Regions from separate parts of the Paraburkholderia sprentiae WSM5005 genome, predicted to be linked through region 2. Evidence: predicted binding sites of a transcription regulator. Region 2 holds the regulator's gene; the other holds the start of a gene.
What was found. The regulator HrcA, encoded in region 2, represses chaperone genes, less so after heat shock. The targets are predictions, from matches to a motif close to TTAGCACTCNNNNNNNNNGAGTGCTAA.

Region 1: a site for HrcA is predicted at 3,257-3,283, ahead of groES (co-chaperone GroES). Genes of this name have one in related genera too.

What each region holds. Positions count from the first base shown of each region.
Region 1 covers NZ_CP017561.2:592,066-601,619, forward strand. Annotated here, with positions in the region: gene BJG93_RS02755 (polysaccharide biosynthesis tyrosine autokinase) at 1-361, shown strand, start outside; gene BJG93_RS02760 (hypothetical protein) at 413-1,576, opposite strand; gene BJG93_RS02765 (hypothetical protein) at 1,660-2,271, opposite strand; gene BJG93_RS02770 (hypothetical protein) at 2,553-2,939, shown strand; gene groES (co-chaperone GroES) at 3,354-3,644, shown strand; gene groL (chaperonin GroEL) at 3,698-5,338, shown strand; gene cysC (adenylyl-sulfate kinase) at 5,512-6,150, opposite strand; gene BJG93_RS02790 (chondroitin 4-O-sulfotransferase) at 6,177-7,163, opposite strand; gene BJG93_RS02795 (hypothetical protein) at 7,200-7,412, shown strand; gene BJG93_RS02800 (hydroxymethylpyrimidine/phosphomethylpyrimidine kinase) at 7,688-8,551, opposite strand; gene BJG93_RS02805 (rubredoxin) at 8,911-9,081, shown strand; gene BJG93_RS02810 (hypothetical protein) at 9,354-9,554, shown strand, end outside.
Region 2 covers NZ_CP017561.2:483,102-492,655, reverse strand. Annotated here, with positions in the region: gene dnaK (molecular chaperone DnaK) at 1-373, opposite strand, end outside; gene grpE (nucleotide exchange factor GrpE) at 693-1,280, opposite strand; gene BJG93_RS02290 (hypothetical protein) at 1,653-1,814, shown strand; gene BJG93_RS02285 (RNA-binding S4 domain-containing protein) at 1,786-2,193, opposite strand; gene hemH (ferrochelatase) at 2,202-3,272, opposite strand; gene hrcA (heat-inducible transcriptional repressor HrcA) at 3,449-4,468, opposite strand; gene BJG93_RS02270 (NAD kinase) at 4,679-5,581, shown strand; gene recN (DNA repair protein RecN) at 5,649-7,316, shown strand; gene glnE (bifunctional [glutamate--ammonia ligase]-adenylyl-L-tyrosine phosphorylase/[glutamate--ammonia-ligase] adenylyltransferase) at 7,423-9,554, opposite strand, start outside.

The sequences.
Region 1 (9,554 bases), 110 kb from region 2:
CGGTCTCGACGTGCTCGCGAAAGGCACGCTGCCCACGCACCCGGCCGAGCTGCTAATGAGCAGACGCTTCGAAGCGATGCTGGAGGTGCTGAAGCCGCAATACGACGTCGTGATCATCGACACGCCGCCGGTGCTCGCCGTGACGGACTCGACGCTGATCGGCCGATACGCGGCGACGACGCTGCTCGTCGTGCGGCATGGGCGTCAGCCGCTGCACGAGATCATCGAAACCACCAAACGGCTGCGTAACGGCGGCGTCGGCCTGCGCGGCGTGCTGCTCACCGACGTGCCGCAAGAAGCGGCGTTCCTCGGCTCGGGGTACCAGGGCGGCTATTACGGCTACGACAGCATCGCCGGCTGACACGGCTGCCCGCGCGCCGCCGTCGCGCGAGATACCGCGAAACCTCAGTGCTTAGTGATGACCCAGCAGAGCGCGCAGTTCGCGCGACTCCTGCGCCGACGGTTGCATGGTTTGCCAAGCCGACTCGTGCGACGCGAGCGCGACGAGCCGCTGCGCGGCTTTGCTGCTCCAATCGATCCGCAACGCTTCGTTGGCGTTGTGCGACGCGCACTCCCAATGTCCGACGTTGCTGCAGCCTCGCGCGAGACTCAGCAACGCGTCTCGTTGCTGCTCTAGCGTGCCGACCTGGGCGCGCATGCGGCGCGCGTCGCGATTGTCGGGCTGTGCGGTGATTGCGGCGGCGAGGCGCGCCTTGGTCGCCGATAGATTGCCTCGTTGCAGATAGCCGCGCGCGGCTCTCAGATTCCGCTCGGCGTCGGCGCGGAGCTTGTCGGCTTGCGTGAGCGGGGCGGGCGTCGTGTCGATGCTGGTGTGGGTGCCCGCGTTGATCGATGCGACTGCCGTGCCGCGCGGTCTGGGCGCGGAGATGGCCGCGCTCGATGCCGTCGTCGGCGCTAGGGTCGGCCCGGTCGCAACGACGGGTGGTGCCGGTGGCGCGACCGGGGCGGTGTGCGCCGGCCCGGCTTGCTGCCGCGCGACGACAACGGCACGCGGCGGTTGCGCGACGATCGACGCGGGCTTCGGCGCGGCAGGCTTCGGCGCCACGGCAACGGACGGCGCCGCATTCTGCGCAACATTCTGCGCGGGAACTTGCGCCGGATGCTCGGAGTGCACGGTGCCGAAGACCGTCACCGGCGTGTCGACGCTCGCATTGTCGTCGTGCAAAAGAACGAAGCCGACATACATCGCGCCGAGCGTCGCGAGCGCGACCGCGGCCAGCGCGAGCGGGTGCCGCCGTCGACGGCCATGCGGCCCGAATGTCGCTTCGTCGATCAGATCGTAGGGGCTCATCCTGGTTTGCGCGGAGTGTCGTGACGAACGCTGCACGGACAAACTCGCGGCCGCTGGCAGCGGTTCGAGCTGCGTGCGCGCTGCGCTCAGCGCTCGGGTGCGTGCGGAGCGGTCGCCGCGCTCGCCGTGCTTGTCGGCCGTATCGAACGAATCGATCGGCAGCCCGTGGCACGCGGGACACGGCGAAAAGCGGTCCGACAGCGGCACGCCGCAGCACGCGCAGTGATGGAAGAATGGCTGATCGGAGGTCGTGTCGCGCGGCATGGCCGTATCGCTCCACTGGCGCCGAAGGCCGGCGCCATCAAAGAGAATCAATGCAACGACGCTCGCAAGCGGCGTCGGCCGGACTACTGGACGACGTAACCGCGAGCCTGCATGCACGCGCCGTAGGCGGCCCAATAACGCGTCATCGGCGGCTCGGGTGCGGGCAGCGGCGGCAGCTTCACGTTCGATGCCGCGTTGGCCTGCATCGAAGCGGTCGCCCCATCCGACGCGCCGGGCGCCGCGCTCGCGCTGGTGCCGGTTGCCGCCGCCGATGCATTCGCCGCCGCGGTGGCCGGCGCGCCCGGCGCGCTGGCGCCGGCCGCGGCTTCGGTCTCGGCTTTCACCGACGATGCGCCGGCAGGCGCTTGCGCGCCCGCCATCGGCGCGCTCGCGGCTTCGGGCGCGCTCGCGCTCCATGGCAGCGGCGTGGCTGAGAACGAACTGGGTGGAAGCGGCGGCCTCGACGGTACGCCGGTCGACGCACCCTTAGCCGCGGGCGGCTGACGCGGCGGAACCTGCGGCTCGTGGGCCATGTTGACCCCGGTCGCCCGGTTCGCCTCGGCGTAGCACATGGCGTTGTCGATGCTGCGCTCGTAAGGGCTCTGACTTCGAATCGGATAGGTGACAGGGCGCCACGCGAATGCGGCAGTGCTCGTCACCAACAGCGTCAGTACGGTATATGTTCTAAATGCCATCGCAGTCACTCCCGCAGCGATGTCTCGCCTTTTTGTGTTTGGTTTCGTGTCGTGCTTTGGTTTTGTGCTTGTTGCGCGTCGGGTTCGAGCTGGTCGTTCGCCCCCGGACGGGCACGTCGCGAATGTTGCTTCGACGAGCGTAGCACCGCGGCTTGACCACGCGATGCATCCGATAGCGCGCGAAAACGCCATCGTGCAGTGCAATCAGGACACAATCAGCGAGGCGGCGTTGCAGATCGGGACAATCCCTGGTCGCCACGAAGGATCGTCAGGAGTCGAAGATGAAGAACCTATCGTATTGCTATCGGCCGCTTTGCGCAGCGCTGTGTCTGTCGATGCTGTCGCTCGCGCCGCTCGCGAGCGGCGCGAGCGACGCCGACATGAGCGCGCAAGCGGCGGGCGAGCGCGCGAGTTTCGCGCAGGCGTTCTGCGGCGTGTCGCCCGCGCGCATCGGCGCCTACAAGGAGCGGCTGCGAAAGGTGCTGACCGGGGCGGCCGATTTCGATCAGCGTTGGGACGCCGGCTGGCAGCGCGCCGACAAGACCAATAGCCAGATGAACGCGCTGCGTGAGCGCGATCCGCAGGAATTCGCGGCGCGCATCAAGATCAATTGCGAGCGGCTCAAATGGATGGCGGGTAATGCGTTGCGCTCGCCTGCGCGCAAATGAGTTGAACGAGACGAGCTGGTCGCTGTCGCGGATCGTTTGACCTCGCCACCTTATGCTCAATTAGGCGAGGGTTTTCCCTGGGGATCGAAGATCCGTCGACGCGGATTGCGGCGCACGGCTGACCTTTGGCTGCCATATCGCCCGTTCGCAGCGCGGCGCGAATCGTCGGATCTCGGCGCAAGTGATTGATTTTGCTGTGATCGCCGCGGGCGCCCACGACTGCATCGCGGCGCGCGCGCCATCCCCGTCGCGGCAAACCCCGGCCCGCAATTCCGTTGTTCCCCACTTCTTGAATTTGTCACTGCCCGTCCATATAATTAGCACTCGCTGCACGAGAGTGCTAACAACATCTCCGGTTGGCTCGCCAGCCGGGTTTTCTCAGCGTTCTTCAGTCTCAATCAGAGAGGAGTATGTATGAACCTTCGTCCTTTGCATGATCGCGTGATCGTCAAGCGTCTGGATCAGGAAACCAAGACTGCGTCGGGCATCGTGATTCCCGAAGCCGCCGCGGAAAAGCCGGATCAGGGCGAAATCCTCGCAGTCGGCCCGGGCAAGCGCGACGACAAGGGTGCAGCCATTGCGCTCGACGTGAAGGTCGGCGACCGCGTCCTGTTCGGCAAGTACGCAGGCCAGACCGTCAAGGTCGACGGCAACGAACTGCTCGTGATGCGCGAGGAAGACATCATGGCCGTGGTGCAGAAGTAAGCACGAAGTCGCTACTTCCCCGGTTATATCCAAAGTATTCAAGGAGTTAGAAGATGGCAGCTAAAGACGTCGTATTCGGTGATTCCGCCCGTGCCAAGATGGTCGAAGGCGTGAACATTCTCGCCAACGCCGTGAAGGTCACGCTGGGTCCGAAGGGCCGCAACGTGGTCCTCGAGCGCAGCTTCGGCGGCCCGACGGTCACCAAGGACGGTGTGTCGGTCGCTAAAGAGATCGAACTGAAAGACAAGCTCCAGAACATGGGCGCGCAAATGGTCAAGGAAGTCGCTTCCAAGACCAGCGACAACGCAGGCGACGGCACGACGACCGCTACGGTTCTCGCGCAATCTATCGTCCGCGAAGGCATGAAGTACGTCGCATCGGGCATGAACCCGATGGACCTGAAGCGCGGTATCGACAAGGCTGTTACAGCCGCAATCGAAGAACTGCGCAAGATCAGCAAGCCGTGCACGACCAACAAGGAAATCGCCCAGGTTGGCGCGATCTCGGCGAACAGCGATACGTCGATCGGCGAGCGCATCGCTGAAGCAATGGACAAGGTCGGCAAGGAAGGCGTGATCACCGTCGAAGACGGCAAGTCGCTGCAAGACGAGCTGGACGTTGTCGAAGGTATGCAATTCGACCGCGGATACCTGTCGCCGTACTTCATCAACAACCCGGACAAGCAAGTCGCCGTGCTCGAAAACCCGTTCGTGCTGCTGCACGACAAGAAGGTGTCGAACATCCGTGATCTGCTGCCGGTACTCGAGCAAGTCGCGAAGGCTGGCCGTCCGCTGCTGATCATCGCTGAAGACGTCGAAGGCGAAGCGCTCGCAACGCTGGTCGTCAACAACATCCGCGGCATCCTGAAGACCGTTGCCGTCAAGGCGCCGGGCTTCGGCGATCGTCGTAAGGCGATGCTGGAAGACATCGCGATCCTGACCGGCGGTCAGGTCATCGCTGAAGAAACCGGCCTCACGCTCGAGAAGGCAACGCTGGCCGAACTGGGCCAGGCGAAGCGCATCGAAGTGGGCAAGGAAAACACCACGATCATCGACGGCGCTGGCGAAGCGGCGAACATCGAAGCTCGCGTCAAGCAAGTGCGCAAGCAGATCGAAGAAGCGACCTCGGACTACGACCGTGAAAAGCTGCAAGAGCGCGTTGCCAAGCTGGCAGGCGGTGTTGCGGTGATCAAGGTCGGTGCTGCGACCGAAGTCGAAATGAAGGAAAAGAAGGCACGTGTCGAAGACGCACTGCACGCAACGCGCGCGGCTGTGGAAGAAGGCATCGTGGCGGGTGGCGGCGTCGCGTTGATCCGCGCGCGTACGGCAATCGCTGGCCTGAAGGGCGCTAACCCCGATCAGGACGCGGGTATCAAGATCGTTCTGCGTGCAATGGAAGAGCCGCTGCGCCAGATCGTCACCAACGGTGGCGAAGAAGCGAGCGTCGTCGTGGCGGCGGTTGCTGCTGGCAATGGCAACTACGGCTACAACGCAGCGACCGGCGAGTACGTCGACCTGGTTGACGCAGGTGTCGTGGACCCGACGAAGGTGACGCGCACGGCGCTGCAAAACGCAGCTTCGGTTGCTGGCCTGCTGCTGACGACCGACGCGGCTGTCTGCGAACTGCCGAAGGAAGACGCGCCGATGCCTGGCGGCATGCCCGGCGGCATGGGCGGCATGGGCATGGACATGTAATTCCGCTCGGGCCTCGTGGTCCGGTCGCGTGGTTGAACCATCGCGACCGGGTCACGGACGAGGCCCGGCTGGAAGTCCATGTGGGGAGTGCGCCGCGAGGCGTTTCCCCAAACGAGAAAACCCGCTTGCGCGGGTTTTTTCGTTTGGGACCTTCGGGATGCCTCTCGTGCCGATCAGGCGCCTGCCGTGTGAGCGGAACGGTGAGTCGACGTACCGAGACATTTCTCGCGCACGTAGTGGAAGATCTGCGCGACGCTTTCTGCGAGGGTGAGCGTTGCGGTGTCGATGCACAGGTCGGGATCGATCGGCGCTTCATAGGGCGCTGATACGCCGGTGAACGAGCTGATCTCGCCAGACCTGGCTTTCGCGTACAGACCTTTGGGATCGCGGCTCGCGCAGGTGGCGAGCGGGGCGGACACATGGGTCTCGACGAATTTGTCGGCTCCGATGATCTCGCGCGCCATTGCCCGGTCTTCGCGTATCGGCGAAATCAGCGCGGTAATCACGATCAGGCCCGCGTCGTTCATCAACTGGGCGACGTGCGCGACACGGCGGATGTTTTCGCGCCGCTCGTGGTGCCCGAAGCCCAGGTCGCTCGCCAGACCGTGGCGGACATTGTCGCCGTCGAGTACATAGCAGGCATGACCGAGCGCGATCAGCTGCTCCTCGAGCGCGAACGCGAGCGTCGATTTGCCGGCGCCGGACAGGCCGGTCAACCAGATCGTGGCCGGCGTCTGATCTAACAGGCGCATGCGGTCCTGCACCCCGATCTTGCCGTCGAAGCGTTGCACGAAGCCGGGCGGCTCTTTCATGGATAAGTTCTCCTGGTTCCTTCGGTTCACTCGCAGTGCCAGCCTTGCCGCCACGCGCCGGCGTTATGCAGGCGTTCGGTGGAATTGGCGATCGTCACGCAAAAGCCTTCGGGAATGCCGTTCGGCAGCGGAATCGAAAATCCACTGTTCGAACTTGGATAGCCGGCGCTCGCTACATCGGGCCGCGGCTCGCCGCTGTGGCCGGTCGCGACGATCTTCGCGCCGACTCGCACCTCGAGCGGCACCGGCCGCTCCGGCTGGCTCAGGTTGACGGCCCAGCCCGACACCATAGCGTCGGTCACCGTATCGACGAAGCCGTCGAACAGATCGACCGGCGCGCGCTGGCGGCTTTGCGCGAACTCGAGATAGGCGTCGATCGGCGCGAGATCGAAACGGCCGATCACCTCATGCACGCGCGACAGGAACGAGCCGTCGAAGCCAAAAACGGTCGAGCTGTAGACGTGAGGATTGTCGAGCTGATTGATTTCGGACTGAATTACCCGCACCAATCCGAGCGCGTCCGAAAAGACGCGGCCTGTTTCCTTCGCATAAGCTTCGACGATTCGATTCGCGTCGTGGAACAGCTCGTAATCAAAGCTATTGTTTTCGATAAACTTTTGTCTTGCTGCTTCGCTTATGTGAGCGTTGCCTTTCGGCGCGCCATTGGTGCGATTCGCTTCGAAATAAAACGGTAATTCCATCCCGGTCGAACCGCAAAGCCGCAGTAAGAATTCGCTCATGTCCTCGCAGACGCCGACGGTGCTGATCTGCTCGCGCAAATGGATTTGCGCGACGGCGAGGCTCGCTTCGTTGACGGCTGGCTCGCCGCTTAGCATCTGCACGAACAGGTTCCTGCCGCCGAGCGATTCGCTGACCCACTCGTCGAGCGATAGCACGCCTTGCTGCGCCAGGGCTTCGGACGTCGACACGCTGACGCCGCGCGTGACCTCGCCGTTCTTGCCGTTCGCCGCATAGTAGTAGTGCGAGATCTGGCGCACGAGCGGATCGCGCAAGATCGTGCAGTAGCTGACTGGATGTTTGATTAGCCGATGAATGCCATACGGTTGATGCCCGCCGCCGACCTGCGTCTCAAGCAGCTTTGCACGGCAGTTTCCCCACCCATCCTGATCCCAGAAAAAGTTAATGAATCGGTCATTACCTTTATTCAAATCAAAACACGAAATGACGGTCGAGCCGCCGCATTTCGGTGGATGGATGAAGAAGCTAGGGAAAGACATGTGGCGACATATGGCTGTTCGTGATGCGTAAAGTCTAGCTAAAGGGTGTCGATGGGGTTGTAACGTTTAATTACGCTCAATAGCGTCTAGTTACATGGACGGTAGCATTGACGCTTTTATGTGAACTAACTGCCGAAAACACCTATGCCCGGCACGAGTACGGCAGTAGCGATACCGGAATCGAATTGCCTATTCGGTCGGCATAAATCGAATGGGAATTCGCAGGAAACCGCGAAAGAGGCACGCAATGAAAAAACCCGCCAAAAGCGGGTTTCAGTCAATACCGACGAATGACGAGGTCAGTGTCGCGCTTCGCCCGGCGCGGCGATCTTGCCTTGCGCGGGCGGGGTTTCGTCGTCGTCGCTGCTGCGTGCCCAGAAGAAGCGATCGGGCATGTGTGCCCCCATGCCGGGCCGGAAGGCGTTGCGCACCGCCTGATAGAGATACTCCTGGCTTTCGCGCACCGCTTCCGCCGGCTCCTGGCCGTTGGCGAGCAGCGCAGCGATCGCCGCGCCCAGCGTATCGGTCAGGCCCGTCAGCCGATGCGGCGCGCGGTCCCACATGTCCTGCCGCAACTGGCCGTCCTCGCTGAACAGCGTGTTGACGAGCCGATGGGTGCCGGTTTCAGTCGATAGAATGTACTCGCAGCCCTGCGACAACAGGTGCGAGATCGCCGCGTCGAGGCTCGGCGCCTCCGCATCGCCGTCGGGCTGCGCGAGCGCGAGCAGCGTGGACGAGTCGGCGACCAGCAGCGTGGTTTGCGGCGCGAGCAGATCGGCGATCGCTTCGCGCAGTTCGTCGGCGGCGAGCACGTGTTCGTCGTCGAGCGTGAAGTCGGGGGCGAGGATCAGCGGGATGTCGTCGTAGTCGGCTACCACTTCGGCGATCGCGCTCACCACCTCGGCGCGCGTGCACGCGCCAACCTTGAAGGCGGCGATCGGCATGTCTTCGAGCAGCATGCGCGCCTGCGTCGCGACCACGTCCGGGTCGAGCCCGGTGACTTCGTCGCAGTTCGCCGAATCCCGCACGGTATAGCCGGTGAGCACCGAAACGCCGTGGCAGCCCATGCTGGCGAGCGTCAATAGGTCGGCCTGCAGGCCGGAGCCGCCGGTAGGATCGGAGAGGCCGAAGGTGAGGACGATCGGAGGCGTGTCGCTGGGCATGAAAATGGATAAGGAAAGCAGGATTTCGGCGCGCGGTGCGCAATTGGCTCAATTATGCGGCCTAAACCGTAGAGAGGGCGTTTTTTCGCGCGGCAGCGCTCGCGCGAAGCCACGCCCCGGTACGGCGGCCGACTCGCCGCGCCAGCGCCGCGAGCTTGCCGGCGGGCGCCCGCCATCGCCTGCGGGGGACCTGCCACCGCCTCGCGGCATGACCCCGCGAGCGTCGCCCGCACCGCGCGGGCGCCCCGCCGAAGGCCGGTCCACGCTACGATTGCGCGTTTGCGATTGCTAGGCATGGGGGCGGCAACACGGTACCATCATGGCTCCCGTTTTCACGGACTCAACGACGCGACAAAAGAATGGAATATCAAAGCTGGATGTGCCTGATTTGCGGCTGGATTTACGACGAAGAGGCGGGTTTGCCGGACGAAGGCATTGCGCCGGGCACGCGCTGGGAAGACGTTCCCATCAACTGGACATGTCCGGAGTGCGGAGCGCGCAAGGAAGACTTCGAAATGGTCCAAATCTGAAGTTCGGCAAGCCGCTGGGGTTCGATCCCGTGCTTCGTCCCTGAGCTTCCATACCGGGCTTCGACCCCGAGTCAGCGGCGTCATCCGCCACATCATTGCTGCAATCGCTTGAAGCGTCCGGCGCGCCGGCGCCTGTCCGAGCGCGCCGGCGCGGAACATCGCCGGGCGCGTCGTGTCGCAACGGTAGTCTGTCATTGTCCTGTCGCCGGTTCGCGCGTTGGCCGTTCACGCAGCGCGAAGCGACGGCCCCGTCAGCTTCGTGTCGCCTGCCCATGACTCTTCGATCCGCAGCACCCGTTTCCATCGATGCTCTGCCGAACCCGCGTGGCGGTGCCGTCCGCCCCGCGGAACTGGCGCTCGCCGAGGCGTCGCTCGCGTTCGAGCAGCGCGACGAGAGCGGTGCCGCGCTGTTGCGTGCGTCGCATGCGCTGCGCACGGCGGGCTGGCTGAGCGCCCAGCGTTTCGCCGACGCG
Region 2 (9,554 bases):
TCTTCATCTTGCGCAGCACTTCGGCGGAGATTTGCGGCGGCGCGAGTTTCTGGTCGCGCACTTCGACCCATGCGTCACCGTTGTCGGCCTTGATGATCTTGTAGGGCATCAGGCCGATGTCCTTCTGCACTTCTTTCTCTTCGAAGCGGCGGCCGATCAGGCGCTTGACCGCGAACAGCGTGTTCTTCGGGTTCGTGACCGACTGACGCTTGGCCGGCGCGCCAACCAGGATCTCGCTGTCTTCCATGTAAGCGATGATCGACGGCGTGGTGCGCGCGCCTTCCGAGTTCTCGATGACCTTGACCGAATTGCCTTCCATGATCGCCACGCACGAGTTGGTCGTGCCGAGGTCGATGCCGATAATTTTGCCCATTTTGTAAATCTCCTGACTTTGATCGCTGCGGAAAGCGCCCGGTTGGCCCAACTGGCGGCGGGACGATCCGCTCTCAATTCATACCTGCACTCAAAATAAGTGCGGCAACATCGTTTTCAAGACCTCTTTTGCGATGCGGTCTTTAATTTTTTCAATCGCGCGACGGCTTCGTGACTCTTCGGTCCGAGTCCGCTCCGTCAGCCTGCGCGGCGCTCCGGCGCGCCCCGCAGCAAGTGCCTGAATCGACGGGATCTTTTGCGACACGAAGCGAGGATGCGGACGCTTCGGCCGCGCACGCCCGAAGCGCACGTCGCCGTGCTTACTTCGGCGCCGCGACGGTGACGAGCGCGGGACGCAGCACGCGATCCGCGATCACGAAGCCCTTTTGCAGCACCGCGACGACGGTATTCGGCTCCTGGTCGGCCGGCACCATCGAAATAGCCTGATGGCGATGCGGGTCGAACTTTTCGCCGACCGGATTGATGGCCACGACGCGGCCCTTCTCGAGCGCGCCGCTCAACTGACGCAGCGTGAGCTCGACGCCTTCGCGGACCTTCTGCAGGTCGTCGGATGAGTGGGCAACGGCCGCCTCGAGACTGTCGACCACTGGCAGCAGATGCTCGGCGAAGCTCTCGATCGCAAACTTGTGCGCCTTGGCGACGTCTTCCTGAGCGCGACGACGCACGTTTTCGGTTTCGGCCTTCGCGCGCAGGAAGCTTTCCTGCAGTTCGGCGATCTTCGCCTGAGCGTCGGCCAGCGCCTGCTCGTCGGCACCCTGGGCCGGTTCAGCGGGCGCGCCGGGGTCCTGCTGTTGAGCGGCGGCCTCGGCGGCCTCGGCGGCCTGGCGCGCGGCTTCGTCGGCGGGCGTGGGATTCTGGCTCGTCGGGTTCTCTTGCGTGTTTTCCATGTCGCTGAAAGTCGTTAAAGGTAAAAGCCAAAGGCGGCGAAAGCCGTTCCGACACGCGGCGATGTGTGCTTGCTAAATCGCGTCGTGCGTCTTCGCGCCGAGCCGCCAGACCTGTCCCCAGATGGGGCCTGAAAAAGCCGTTTCAAGCGGCTCCGTGGGTTTTTTCGCACCGCCGACGTGCCGGCGAAATGCGCCGTAACAAGCATTAACGCGGCGGAATCAGATAGGGATTGAGTGCGGCCTGCAACTGACCTATTCTCCAATCATGGACCGGTCAACGCCACGTTAACCCTAATCTGACGTAAGCCTTACCGTCGCCTGAGAGTCCTTCCGATAGCCTGTCCCGGCCTACCACCTTCCCAAGGGAGTACCGTGAAACTGACCTTTGCCATCGGGGTGGTCGCATTGGTACTGATCGCGGGCACCACGACCATCTGCATGTCCGGTGCAGTCAACGACCACACCACCGAATACGGCGGCGTGCACGCCACCATGGAGCAGTTTTTCAATCCCCACCTGAAAATCTGTCGATAGTGCGCCGGTCGCGTTTGGTCGGCCGCCCGTGCAGTGCGGCGGCCGGCTCGTGATAGACCTTGCGCCGCTCCTGTTCGACCTGCCGCTTCGCCTTGCTCTGCGCGGTTTCCACATAAAGCGTCTGCGCGACGCTCGCCGGACCGCGTACATCGCAGACGCCCAGCACCTCCACCTGCCACACATACCGCTCGATCTCGATGTCGACCAGATCGCCGACGCGCACGTCCTTCGCCGGCTTCACCGTCGCGCCGCCGATGCGCACCCGCCCCTTCTCGACCGCCTCCGCGGCCAGCGAACGCGTCTTGAAAAAGCGCGCGGCCCACAGCCATTTGTCGATGCGCAGTTTCGAGCCCGGTTCGGTTGCAATGTGGTAGTTCATCTGCGTATTCAAGCTCCTGTCGCGTGCGGCACCGGCATCGCCTGCACCGGCCAACCCTGCAGATGCTGCGCGACGATTTCGCCGAGCGCGGCAACCCACGGCTGCGACGCGTTCAGACAGGCGATCCGGTGAAACTCCTTGCCACCCGCCCGCAGAAATTCGTCGCGCACTTCCATGCCGATTTCCTCGATCGTTTCGAGGCAGTCGGCGGTGAAACCCGGGCAAAACACGTCAGCACGCCGCACGCCTGCCGCGCCGAGTTCCTTCAGCGTCGGCGCTGTGTAGGGCTGCAGCCATTCGGCCTTGCCGAAGCGCGACTGGAACGTGATGCGGCATTCGACCGGCGTCAGCTCGAGCGCCTGCGTCAGCAGCGCACCGGTCTGCTGGCATTGCTCGTGGTACGGATCGCCCAGATCGAGGGTGCGCTTGGGTACGCCGTGGAAACTGAGCACGAGTTTGTCGCCCGCCGGGAAGTCGGGGCGGCCGTGCTGATGCCAGTAGTGACGCACCTGCGCGGCGAGCGCCGCGATATATGCCGGGTGATCGGCGTACTGGCGCACCGTGCGGATTTCCGGCTGATTGCGCATGCGCTTGAGCGCGGAAAATGCTTCGTCGAAAGCGGTCGCGGTGGTCGATGCGGAATATTGCGGATACATCGGCACCAGCAACACGCGCTCGGCACCCGCGAGCTTTAGTTGATTGAGCATTGCCGGAATGCCGGGGGTGCCGTAGCGCATCGCGTAGTCGACCAGCACCGTGTAGTCGTTCAGTTGCAGCAGGTGGTGCAAACCCTCCAGCTGCTTCTCGGTATGGACACGTAGCGGCGAGCCCTCGGGCATCCAGACCGCCGCGTACTTTTTCGCGGAGCTGCGGCCGCGAAACGGCAGAATCAACAGACGCAGAATCAGCTGCCACAGCAGCGCCGGGATTTCGACCACGCGCGGATCGGACAGGAACTGCGCGAGGTAGCGGCGGACCGCACGCGGCGTCGGCGCGTCGGGCGTGCCGAGATTGATCAGCAAGACCGCGACGCGATGCGACGTGGCGTTCTGGGAAGGCCGCTCGAGGTCGAAGCGCATAGGCAACAGAAATCACCGCTTCACGCGGCGAGTCGATCAGTGGAGATTCATTATAGCGGCGCGGGTTCTGCCCGGCGCCGCCAGACATCCCTGGCCGTTCGGACGATTGGCAGACGCCGCGCGTTCGCGCATCATGGCCGGCACGGGTTGCGATGACGGCTCCGCGAAGCAGGGGACTATTGCTGGCTGAGCGTGATGGACAGCAGCCGCGCGGTGATGTCGACGATCGGAATCACGCGGTTGTAGGCCATGCGGGTCGGCCCGATCACGCCGAGCGTGCCGACGATCTTGCCGTTCACCTCGTACGGCGCGGTAACGACGCTCATTTCCTCGATCGGCACCAGATTCGATTCGCCGCCGATGAAAATCTGCACGCCCGCCGCATGACTCGACACGTCGAGCAACTGAAGGAGGCTGGTCTTCTGGTCGAACACATCGAACAGCTTGCGCAGGCGCGCCATGTCGGACGAAAGATCGGCAACTTCGAGCAGATTGCGCTCGCCAGAAATCAGCACGGTCTCACCGGTGTCGGATTCGTCGGTGCTTGCGGTGACGGCCGCGTGCATCAGCGAGGTCATGTCGCCGCGCAGCTCGTCGATTTCCTCGCGCAGGCGCCGGCGCACTTCGTCGAACGACAGGCCCGCGAAGTGCGCGTTGATGTAATTGGAGGCTTCAACCAGTTGCGAAGGCGAAAAGTCGCGCTGGGTGGCGAGGATGCGGTTTTGCACGTCGCCTTCGGGCGTCACGATGATCAGCAGAATGCGTTGGTCCGACAGGCGCATGAATTCGATCTGCTTGAACACATGGCTGCGACGCGGCGTGAGCACAACGCCGGCGAACTGCGACAGGTTGGACAGCACGCTCGCCGCCGCGGCGACGATCTTCTGCGGTTCGCCCACTTGCAGCGTGGTCTTGACGGTGCGCATCACCGCCTCTTCGTCGGCGGCGGATTCGACCGTCAGCATCGTGTCGACGAACAGACGATAGCCGCGCGGCGTCGGAATGCGTCCCGCCGAGGTATGCGGACTGATCACGAGCCCGAGATCCTCGAGGTCCGACATCACGTTGCGGATCGTGGCCGGGCTCAGTTCGAGGCCCGAATAACGTGACAGCGTGCGCGAACCGACCGGCTGACCTTCGGCGATGTAGCGCTCAATCAGCGTTTTGAGGAGGGTTTGTGCGCGAGGATCTAGCATGACGAAAAATTTTAGCTCAATGGCACCGCAGCCGCGAGCGCCCGCGGCGTCCGCCCCCAGCGAATGCGCCGCCGTCGGCCAGCTCGCATGTCATCAGGTCTTCACCATTCTAACGACAATCGCGACATGCGCTGACACCCTGCGTGCGCAGGACCACAGCCGGGTTGGTCGGCGGTTCTTTTCAGGCCCTACCTATGGTGTAATGCCGGCATGCAAGTGACCAGCCAGTTCAAGACCGTCGCGCTCGTCGGGCGCAGCAATACGCCAGGCATCGCCGAGCCGCTGACCGCGCTCGCCGCGTGCATCGCGAAGCTCGGCCTCGAAGTCGTGTTCGAAGCCGACACGGCCGCCGAGATCGGCGTGACCGACTATCCGGCGCTGCGTCCCGCCGAGATCGGCGCGCGTGCCGACGTCGCCGTGGTGCTCGGCGGCGACGGCACGATGCTCGGCATCGGCCGCCAGCTGGCGCCGTATCGCACGCCCTTGATCGGCATCAACCACGGACGGCTCGGCTTCATCACGGACATCCCGATCTCCGACATGCGCGAGATCGTGCCGCAAATGCTGTCCGGCAATTTCGAGCGCGAGGAGCGCGTGCTGCTCGAAGCGCGCATCGTGCGCGACGGCACGGCGATCTACCACGCGCTCGCGTTCAACGACGTGGTGGTCAACCGTAGCGGCTTCTCGGGTATGGCGGAGCTGCGCGTGTCGGTCGACGGCCGCTTCATGTACAACCAGCGCTCGGACGGCCTGATCGTCGCGACGCCGACCGGCTCGACCGCGTACGCGCTGTCGTCGCAGGGGCCGATCCTGCATCCGCAACTGCAAGGCATCGTGCTCGTGCCGATCGCGCCGCACGCGCTGTCGAACCGGCCGATCGTGTTGCCGGACGAATCGAAGGTCAGCATCCAGATCGTTTCCGGGCGCGAGGTGAACGTCAATTTCGACATGCAGTCGTTCACGTCGCTGGAGCTCGGCGACACGATCGAGGTGCGCCGTTCGCGCCACACGGTGCCGATGCTGCATCCGGTCGGCTATAGCTATTACGCGACGCTGCGCAAGAAGCTGCACTGGCACGAGTACCCGTCGCACGAAGAAGACCCGAGACCGTAAGCGGCGCTCTGAATTGCGCACACCGCCGCGGCCGACACCCGAATCCCAAGCTCACCCGAAGACTCCCATGCTTCGCCATCTCTCGATACGCGACTTCGTCATCGTCGCCGCGCTCGACCTCGAATTCGACAGCGGCTTTACCGTTTTCTCGGGCGAAACCGGCGCCGGCAAATCGATTCTGATCGACGCGCTCGCGCTCGCGCTAGGCGCGCGCGCCGAGGCGAGCGTCGTGCGCACCGGTGAAAGTCGCGCCGACATTACCGCGGAGTTCGAAACGCACGCGCAGGTCGATCAATGGCTCGACGCGCAGGCGCTCGGCGCGGCCGACGACGGCCTGCACGGCGGCACCGTGATGCTGCGGCGGGTGGTCGACGCGAACGGCCGCTCGCGCGCGTTCATCAACGGCACGGCGGCCACGCTCACGCAGCTACGCGAGCTCGGTGAAATGCTCGTCGACATTCACGGCCAGCACGCGCACCAGTTGCTGATGCGCCCGGACGCGCAGCGCGAACTGTTCGACACGCACGCGGGCCTGTCCGAGATGGCCGCCGCCGTCACGCGCGCGTGGCGCTCGTGGCGCGACAAGGCGCAGGCGGTCGAGCACGCGCAGACGCGCGATCGCGAGCTGCAACTCGAGCGCGAGCGGCTCGCGTGGCAGCTCACCGAGCTGGACAAGCTCGCGCCGCAGCCCGGCGAATGGGAAGAGGTCAACACCGAGCACCGGCGGCTGTCGCATTCCGCGAATCTGATCGACGGCGTGCAGGGCGCGCTCGGCGCGCTGTCCGAATCGGACGACGCGATGATCACGCAACTCGGCTCGATCGTGTCGAAGGTGCGCGACCTCGCGGACATCGACCCGGCGCTGAACGACGTGCTCGCCGCGCTGGAACCGGCCGAAATCCAGTTGCAGGAAGCCGCGTATTCGCTGAGCCACTACGCGCAGAAACTCGAGCTCGATCCGCAGCGGCTCGCGCAGGTCGAAAAACGCCTCGACGCGCTGCACTCGGCCGCGCGCAAATTCCGCCTGCAACCGGCGATGCTGCCGGAAGAACACGCGGCGCGGCGCCAGCAATTGGCCGCGCTCGACGCGGCCGCCGATCTCGACGGCCTACGCGCCGCCGAGGCACAAGCGAAGGAAGTGTTCGTCGCCGAGGCGAAAAAACTCTCGAAGGCACGCGTCAAGGCAGGCAAGGCGCTCGGCGAGGCGGTCACGACCGGCATGCAGGAACTGTCGATGAAAGGCGGCAGCTTCGAAGTCGCGCTGGTGCCGCTGCCTGAAGGGGGCGCGCACGGGCTAGAGCAGATCGAGTTCCGCGTCGCCGGTCATGCCGGCGTGCCGCTGCGGCCGCTCGCGAAGGTCGCGTCGGGCGGCGAACTCGCGCGTATCAGTCTCGCGCTCGCGGTGATCGCGAGCGCGGCCAGCCCGACACCGACGCTGATCTTCGACGAAGTGGATACCGGCATCGGCGGCGGCGTGGCAGAGGTGGTCGGGCGGCTATTGCATCAGCTCGGCGAGGCGCGCCAGGTACTGTGTGTGACCCATCTGCCGCAGGTCGCCGCGCGCGGCGATCATCATTTCCAGGTCGCGAAGACCGGCAACGGCAAGGGCGGCACGCTCAGCAGCGTGACCTCGCTCGACAAGGCGAGCCGCATCGAGGAGGTCGCGCGGATGCTCGGCGGTCTCGAAATCACGGCGACCACGCGCAAACACGCGAAGGAAATGCTGGCCGCATGAATTTGCGCGGTGCGTAGGCCGTCGCATACGGCGTGTGTCGGGTTGGCCGGGACGTCATAACGATCCCGGCCGCGCCCGATGCGCTGCATGAAGCGTGTCAGCGCCATCAGCCGAACACTCTGTTCCACAACGCCAGCACCGCCTCGCGTTCGGTCTTCACCAGCGCCGGATCGACCCGCGCCTTCTCCATCCCATCGAGCCGCAGCGTGTGCTGCAGCTTGCGATAGCGCCGATACGCGGCGCCGACCGTCTCCGCTTCCGCCTCGCTCATCAGCCCGAAACGCGACACCTCGCGCAACAGCGCGATATTGCCGGTATTACGGATCAGCTCGGGATCGCGCGCCGCGTGCAGCAGCACCCAGTACTGCACCGTGAACTCGATATCGACCATGCCGCCGCGGTCGTGCTTCAGATCGAACAGCGCCGGCGTATGGTTCGGGTGTCCCGCCTCGACACGCGCGCGCATCTCGACGATCTCCTTCGCGAGCGGTGGCGCTTCGCGCGGGGTCGTCAGCACCTGTTCGCGGATCGCCTCGAACTTCGCGCCGATCTCCGGATCGCCCGCGCAGTAACGCGCACGAGTGAGCGCCTGATGCTCCCACACCCACGCGGTGTTGGCCGCGTCGCCCTCGCGCAGCTGGTAGCGGCGAAACGCGTCGAGGTCGGTGACGAGCAGGCCCGACTCGCCGTTGGGCCGCAGCCGCAGATCGACGTCGAACAGCGTGCCGGCGCCGGTCGCGGTGGTCAGCCACGTGATCAGGCGCCGCGTGTAGGTGGCGTAGACGTCGGCAGCGGCATCGTCGGGATCGTCGTACAGAAAGATCAGGTCGAGGTCCGACGCGTAGCCGAGCTCCTTGCCGCCGAGCTTGCCGTAAGCGATCACCGCGAAGCGCGGCACGTCGCGGTGACGTTTGGCCAATTGCTTCCACACGGCTTCGATCGTCACGTCGAGCACCGCGTCGGCGAGTTCGGACAGCCGGTCGCTGACGTGCTCGACGGACAGCTTGCCGGCCAGATCGATCAGCAATATGCGGAACACCTCGGCCTGATGCGCATGACGCAGCAAATCCATCTGCTGCTCGACGCCGTCCGCCGCCGCGAGCCTCGAACGCAAGGCACGCTTGAACTCGGCCCAATCGAACGGGCTGTTGATCGCCTCGTCGTCGAGCAGCTCGTCGAGCAGTTGCGGATGGCGGATCAGATAGCCCGCCGCCCAGCGCGAACCGCCTAGCACCGACAGCACCCGGTGCAGCGCCTGCGGATACTCGGTCAGCAGTGCGAGATACGCGCCGCGCCGGCTCACCGCTTCGAGCAGATCGAAACATCGCGCGACCGTATCGGCGCGCCGCCCGGCCGGCTCCAGCGTGCGCGCCGCTTCGAGCGCGCGCTGCGCGACGATGTCGAAACGCTGCCGGCTACGTTCGTTCAGGCCCATGTAGCGCGACGAGCGCCACACCGCCTGCAGCCGCGCGAGCAGCTCGCCGGGCTCAGCCACACCCAGTTCGACGAGGCGCGCGCGCAACGCGTCGTCGGCGCTGTCGTCGGCGAGCGCGCTGCTCCATACCCACGCGGCGGCGCCGTCCTCGGGCGCGCCGCAGCCGTCGCGGCCGCTCATCTTGGCCGCGAAAATCTGGTCGAACTGCTGTTCGACGAACTCGCGATGCGCGTCGAGCTTCGTCATCAATTGCGGGTAGTCGTCGCAGCCCATCGCGCGCGCGAGCGCCATGCGGTCTTCGACATCGACGGGCATCGCATGGGTCTGCGCGTCGTTGCGATATTGCAAACGATGCTCGAGCTCACGCAGAAAGCGATAAGCCTGCGACAGCTTCACGCACACCGACGGGTCCATCAGCCCATGCGTGGCCGCGTGGCGCAGCACGGCGAGCGTCGGCCGCACGCGAAAGCCGGCGTCCTGGCCGCCGCGGATCAGCTGGAACACCTGCGCGCTGAATTCGATTTCACGGATGCCGCCACGGCCGAGCTTGATGTCGTCGGCCTTGTCGGGACGCATCGACGCGCGTCGCTGCGCCTCCTGGCGAATCTGCAGATGCAGCGCGCGGATCGCGCTGATCACGCCGAAATCCAGATAGCGCCGATAGACGAACGGCGTGACGATCGCGTCCAGCTGCTTCTGCAGCCGCTGCGCCGAGGCGCTCGCGCCCTCGGACACGAGCCGGCCCTTGATCCACGCGTAGCGCTCCCACTCGCGGCCCTGCACGTAGAAATACTCTTCGAGCA